Linked DNA regions of Prosthecodimorpha staleyi. The protein of the gene in region 1 interacts with the protein of each later gene in a pairwise test. Links are inferred from orthologs where the notes say so. Each region holds a gene or a part of one and is shown in the gene's direction. Other genes may lie near its edges.

Region 1 (3,280 bases):
AGCTGGTCGCCGCCTGGTGTGGTCGCTGGGCGCGCCCGAGCCCTGCGAAGGCCGCAGCGCCCCGCCCGGGAAGCGGATTCGTGCAGGGCCGGCACGCGGCGTTTGCAAAGATCCGCGCTGTCGCTATAGTCCGCCGCGCTTCGGGACGGGGCCTCCGTCCCGAAAACAAGCTTCCGTGCGCTTGCCGGACCGCCCGGCCCGGACCATATCAGGCGCGCTATCCCGTCCGCCCTCCGAGGAGTCTTCGATGTTCGTCACGCCTGCCTTCGCTCAAGCGGCGGCGCCCGGAGCCGGAGCCAACGATCTGTTCATGACGTTGGCCCCGTTCCTCTTCATCCTGCCGATCATGTATTTCATGATCATCCGCCCGCAGCGCCAGCAGGCCAAGCGTCATCAGGAGATGCTCGCCGGCGTCCGCCGTGGCGATACGATCGTGACCACCGGTGGTCTGATCGGCAAGGTCTCCAAGGTGGTGAGCGAAACCGAACTCGAAGTCGATCTCGGCGAGAGCACCAAGGTGCGTGTCGTCCGCAGCGCGATCGCCGAGGTCCGCACCAAGGGCGAGCCCGCCAAGGAGGCGTGACGCCATCGGGGCAACCCCGGCCGGCCGAGCGCGGCCGGCCGATGTCCAGCCCGGCCGAGCCGGGCGGCAATGAACGGTGAGACATGCTGTATTTCTCGCGCTGGAAAATCATCGCCATCGTGGCGGTCTGCCTCGCCGGCATCCTCTTCACGCTGCCGAACTTCTTCACGCGCGAGCAGCTGGCCGCGTTGCCCTCCTGGGTGCCGGCGCGCCAGATGACGCTCGGTCTCGACCTGCAGGGTGGCGCCCATGTGGTGCTCGAGGTCGATACGCCGGCGCTGGTCAAGGACCGGGTCGAGATCCTGCGCGACGACGTGCGCCGCGTGCTGCGCGAGGACCGGATCGGCTATACCGGTCTCGGCAGCCAGCAGACCAGCGTGCAGGTGCGCATCACCGACCAGAACCAGATCGAGAAGGCCACCGCCAAGCTCAACGGCCTGATCCAGAATCTGGCCGACACCACCTTCGGCGGCAAGCCGGTCAACGACCTGACGGTCGAGACCCCGGAGCCCGGGCTCTACCGCCTGACGCTGACCCAGGCCGGTCTCGACCACCGCGTCCGGCGCGCCGTCGAGCAGTCGATCGAGGTCATCCGCCGCCGCGTCGACCAACTCGGCACGACCGAACCGTCGATCGCGCGCCAGGGCGCGAACCGCATCCTGGTCCAGGTGCCCGGCCTGCAGGATACCGACCGGCTGAAGGCGATCCTGCAGCAGACCGCGCGGCTGACCTTCCACATGGTCGAGGACCGCGGGCCGAGCGTGCTCGAAGGCGCCAAGTCGTCCGACACCGAAGTCCTCTACACCAACGACCCGACCCCGGTCCCGGTGCTGATCCAGCGCCGCGCGATGCTGACCGGCGAGGAACTGGTCGATGCGCAGGCGACCTTCAGCCAGCAGTCGAGTGAGGCGGTGGTGTCATTCCGCTTCAACACGTCAGGCGCGCAGAAATTCGCCACCATCTCGCAGCAGAATGTCGGCCGGCCCTTCGCGATCGTGCTCGACCGCACGGTGATCAGCGATCCGGTCATCCGCGAGCCGATCCTCGGCGGCTCCGGCCAGATCTCGGGCAATTTCACCGTCCAGTCGGCCAACGACCTCGCGCTCCTGCTGCGCGCCGGCGCACTGCCGGCGACGCTGACCATCGTCGAGGAGCGCACCGTCGGTCCGGGCCTCGGCGCGGATTCGATCGCGGCCGGCAAGCTCGCGACCGTGATCGGCGGCGTCGCCGTGATCGTGTTCATGATGGCGAGCTACGGGCTGCTCGGAATCTTCGCGAATGTCGCGATGATCATCAACGTCTTCTTCACCTTCGCGATCCTGTCCAGTCTCGGGGCGACGCTGTCGCTGCCGGGCATCGCCGGCATCGCGCTGTCGATCGGCATGGCGGTCGATGCCAACGTGCTGATCTACGAGCGCGTGCGCGAGGAGCAGCGGCTCGGCCGGTCCGCGATTTCGGCCATCGATACCGGCTTCACGCGGGCCATCGGAACGATCACCGACTCCAACCTGACGACGCTGATCGCCGCCGCGGTGCTGTTCTTCCTCGGCACCGGCCCGATCCGCGGCTTCGCGGTGACGCTGGCGATCGGCAACATCACCAGCTTCTTCACCGCCGTGACCGTCACCCGGCTGATGGTGGCGCTGTGGGTGCGGCACTACCGCCCCGCGCGCGTTCCGCTCTGATCCCGATTCTTATCACCCAGGCGCGGCGCTCCTTCGAACGTCGCCCGCCCCGGATGGATTGACCCATGCTGCGGCTCATACCGGACGATACCAAGATCCCCTTCATGAGGTGGCGGACCGTCACCTTTCCGATCTCGGTCTGCCTGCTCGTCCTGACCGTAATGGCCTGGGGCGCCTTGGGCATCAACTACGGCATCGACTTCACGGGCGGCAATCTGATCGAGGTGCGCCACAAGGGCGGGCCGGCCGATCTGTCCGAACTGCGCAAGATGATCGGCGGGCTGGAGCTCGGCGAGGCCCAGGTGCAAGGCTTCGGCCAGGGCGACGACGTGATGATCCGCCTGCCGGAACAGCCCGGCGGCGACGCGGCCCAGCAGGTGGCGCTGAACAAGGTCAAAGACAAGCTCGGCGACGCCTACGAGATCCGCCGCACCGAGGTGGTCGGCCCGAGCGTCTCGGCCGACCTGCGCCGCGACGGCGCCATCGCGGTCGCCGTCTCGCTCGGTCTCGTGCTGATCTATCTCTGGTTCCGCTTCGAATGGCAGTTCGCCATCGGTGCCGTGCTGACCACCGCCCATGACATCGTCCTCACCATGGGGGTGATCATCATCTTCCAGCTGCAGTTCGACCTGCAGTCCCTGGCCGCGGTTCTGACGATCGTCGGCTATTCGCTCAACGACACCGTCGTGGTGTACGACCGCATCCGCGAAAGTCTGCGGAAATACAAGAAGATGCCGCTGCCGGATCTGATCGACCTGTCGATCAACCAGACCCTGTCGCGGACCATCTGCACGGCGCTGACCACCTTCATGGCCGTCCTGGCCCTGTTCGTGTTCGGCGGCGAGGCCCTGCGTGGCTTCAACTTCACCATGCTGGTCGGCATTGTGATCGGCACCTATTCGTCGATCGTGGTCTCCGCGCCGATGCTGATCTTCCTCAAGCTGCGTACCGGCGGCAGCCCTGAGGGGGTGGCCAAGTCCGATGCGGCCGCCGCCGCCAAGGCCCGGCCCTG
Region 2 (3,401 bases), on another replicon or contig:
GACCTCGCACCACAGTCTGCCGATCCGGCTCGAAGGCGACATCTTCCTGAACGCGATGGTCGCCATCAACGATGTCCTGCGCCAGAACGGCGACGATCGCGTCGCCTATCTGAGATATCGAAGCCCGGGCGAGGAGTTTGCCGTCGACGAGGACGAGGAATGAACTCGCTTCATATCCTCGAAGCGGCGCGCGACCTCGCGTTGAAGAAGGGTCCTCCGCGGCAGGCGGACCTGCGGCGCGCGGTCAGTTCGGCCTACTATGCGTTGTTCCACGCCCTGTGCCGGTCGAACGCGGACCAACTGGTGGGCAGCGGCAAGCGGCATTCGGAGGCCTGGCTGCGGGTCTATCGTGCGCTCGATCACACCAAGGCGCGGGACGAACTGCGCCGGGCTACGACGCGGGCACTCTCGCAGGAAGTCGACCAGATCAGTACGGCTTTCATCCAGCTTCAAGAGGAACGGCACGCGGCCGACTACGATCCGCGCCCGTTCCGTCTCTCCCGCAACGACGTCTTTTCGCTCGTGATGACGGCATTGCAGGCCACGATCCAGGTCAGGAACCTGGATCCGAACCTGCGCACCGAACTCGCCACGCTCCTCCTGCTCAAGTCGCGCTCCTGACGCGGCACAAAGTACGGGCCTCCCATGAAATTCACGCTTTCCTGGCTCAAGGACCATCTCGACACGGGCGCCTCGCTCGATCAGATCGTCGAGGCGCTGACCGCCGTCGGCCTCGAGGTCGAGGGCGTCGAGGACAAGGCCAAGCAGCTCCGGCCGTTCACGGTCGCCTATGTGGTCTCCGCCGTGCAGCACCCCAATGCCGACCGGCTGCGGGTGTGCATGGTCGATACCGGCGAGGGCGAGCCCGTCCAGGTCGTCTGCGGCGCCCCCAATGCGCGCACCGGCATGAAGTCGGTCTTCTCGCCGCCCGGCACCTACATTCCCGGCAAGGACATCACCCTCGGGGTCGGCACGATCCGCGGCGTGGAAAGCCGCGGCATGCTGTGTTCGGCCGCCGAGCTACAACTGTCCGAGGACCATGACGGCATCATCGAGCTGCCGGCCGATGCGCCGGTCGGCATGTCCTACGTCGCCTATGCGGATCTCGACGATCCGGTGATCGACGTCTCGCTGACGCCGAACCGGGCCGACTGCACGGGCGTGCGCGGCATCGCGCGCGATCTGGCCGCCGCCGATCTCGGCACGCTGAAGCCGGAGCCGAGCCGGCCGATCAAGGGCCTGTTCGTCTCGCCGCAGGCGGTCGCGCTCGAATTTCCGGCCGAGGGACCGGTGGTCTGCCCGGCCTTCTACGGCCGCACGGTGCGCGGCGTGAAGAACGGGCCGAGCCCGGACTGGATGCAGAAGCGCCTGCGCGCGGTCGGGCTCCGGCCGATCAACGCGCTGGTCGACATCACCAACTACATCTCGCTCGACCAGGGCCGCCCGCTGCACGTCTATGACGCCGACAAGCTGACCGGCACGATCCGGGCCCGCCTCGGCCGCGACGGCGAAAGCTTCCTGGCGCTCGACGGCAAGACCTATGCGGTCGACCCGCGCATGTGCGTGATCGCGGACGACCGGGCCGTGCTCGGCTTCGGCGGCATCATGGGCGGCGAGGACACCGGCTGCAGCGAGGAGACCCGCAACGTCTTCATCGAATGCGCCTATTTCGACCCGCTGAAGACCGCCGAGACCGGCCGGCGCACCGGCATCGTGTCGGACGCGCGCTACCGCTTCGAGCGCGGCGTCGATCCGGCCTATCTCGGCCCCGGCATCGAGCTGGCCACCCGCATGGTCATGGACCTGTGCGGCGGCGAGCCGTCCGAGGTGGTCAGGGTCGGCACTCCGCCGGAGACCGACCGCGTCATCCGCTTCCCGCTCGCCGAGGTCAAGCGGCTCTCCGGGCTCGACCTGCACTGGATCGAGGTCAAGCACATCCTGGAACGGCTCGGCTTCCTGGTCGTCTCGGTCAGCGACGAGTTCCGCGTCTCGCCGCCGTCCTGGCGCAACGACATCCACGGCAAGGCCGACCTGGTCGAGGAGATCGTCCGCATCCACGGCCTCGACAAGGTGCCGCTGAAGCCGCTCGACCGGGCCGGCTCGGTCGGCGCGCGCGTGCTGACGACGGCGCAGATCCGCCGGTCGAAGGCGCGCCGCACGCTCGCCGCGCGCGGCATGCTGGAGGCCGTCACCTGGTCCTTCGTGTCGAAGGCGCAGGCCGAGCTGTTCGGCGGCGGCAAGCCGGAACTGGCGCTCGCCAACCCGATCGCGTCCGATCTCTCCGACATGCGGCCGAGCCTGCTCGCCGGGCTGATCACCGCCGCGCAGCGCAATGCCGACCGGGGCATCGGCGATGTCGCGCTGTTCGAGGTCGGCCAGGCCTTCCGCGGCGACCGGCCGAAGGACCAGCGCATGCTGATCTCCGGCATCCGGCGCGGCAATGCGGTCATGACCGGCGCCGGCCGGCACTGGACCGGTGCCGCCCCGGATGCCTCGTGGCTCGACGCCAAGGCGGATGCCGTCGCGGTGCTGGAGGCGCTCGGCGCGCCGGTCGAGCGCATGCAGCTCGCCCGGACCGCACCCGGCTGGTTCCATCCCGGCCGCTCGGCCGTGCTCCAGCTCGGCCCGCAGAATGTGATCGCCGCCTTCGGCGAACTGCATCCGCGCACGCTGGAAGCGCTCGACGTGTCCGGCCCGCTGGTCGCCTTCGAGATCGATCTCGATGCCATCCCGGAGCCGAAGGCGCGGCCGACCCGCTCCAAGGGTGCGCTGGCGGTGGCCGATCTCCTGCCGGTCCGGCGCGACTTCGCCTTCGTGGTCGAGGAGGCCGTCGAGGCCGACCGGATCGTCAAGGCGACCCGCAATGTCGACAAGGCCCTGGTCGCCGACGTGGCGGTGTTCGACGTGTTCCGCGGTGCCGCCCTCGGCGAGAACCGCAAGTCGGTCGCCGTCGAGGTCACCCTGCAGCCGCAGGGCAAGACCATGACCGACGCGGAGATCGACGCGGTCGCCAAGAAGATCGTCGCCGCCGTCGCCAAGGCGACCGGCGCGGCCTTGCGCGCCTGATCCGCACCCGGCCGGTCGCCCCCAGGGCACCGGCCGGATCACGGCCGCACTGTTTCGCGGCCGCGCCGTTCGGGGGCGCCGTCTACTTCGCCACCACCGCGACGGCGGCGCCGGCCATCATGGTTCCGGCGCCGCGATTCATCAGCTTCATGGCGCGCGGGCTGCGGAACAGGTCGCGCGCCCGCGCGGCGGCGGCCGCATAGCCGCCGACGACGACCAGCAGCACGACGATGACCACCGCGATCAGTTCGGCGAAGCCGAGCGCGGTCAGGCGTTCGAGATCGATCAGGCTCGGCAGCAGCGCCAGATAGAAGACCATCACCTTCGGATTGCCG

What was found.
Region 2: the proteins of secD (region 1) and pheT interact in binary tests that used the Escherichia coli proteins (3 or more experiments, as listed by UniProt). The link is inferred for Prosthecodimorpha staleyi from one-to-one orthologs.

Annotation. Positions count from the first base shown.
Region 1 is NZ_JAHHZF010000005.1:256,060-259,339, reverse strand. What follows is about bases 3-2,967. They hold secD (protein translocase subunit SecD), read left to right. Parts: upstream 3-666; coding sequence 667-2,268; downstream 2,269-2,967. Other genes in these bases: secF (protein translocase subunit SecF), read left to right, coding at 2,334-2,967; yajC (preprotein translocase subunit YajC), read left to right, coding at 248-583. In the rest of the region: more of secF, read left to right, coding at 2,968-3,280. UniProt on the Escherichia coli protein: Part of the Sec protein translocase complex. Interacts with the SecYEG preprotein conducting channel. SecDF uses the proton motive force (PMF) to complete protein translocation after the ATP-dependent function of SecA.
Region 2 is NZ_JAHHZF010000013.1:147,939-151,339, reverse strand. What follows is about bases 270-3,355. They hold pheT (phenylalanine--tRNA ligase subunit beta), read left to right. Parts: upstream 270-645; coding sequence 646-3,066; downstream 3,067-3,355. Other genes in these bases: KL771_RS23590 (LysE family translocator), read right to left, coding at 3,149-3,355; KL771_RS23600 (hypothetical protein), read left to right, coding at 270-621. In the rest of the region: KL771_RS23605 (hypothetical protein), read left to right, coding at 1-163; more of KL771_RS23600, read left to right, coding at 160-269; more of KL771_RS23590, read right to left, coding at 3,356-3,401.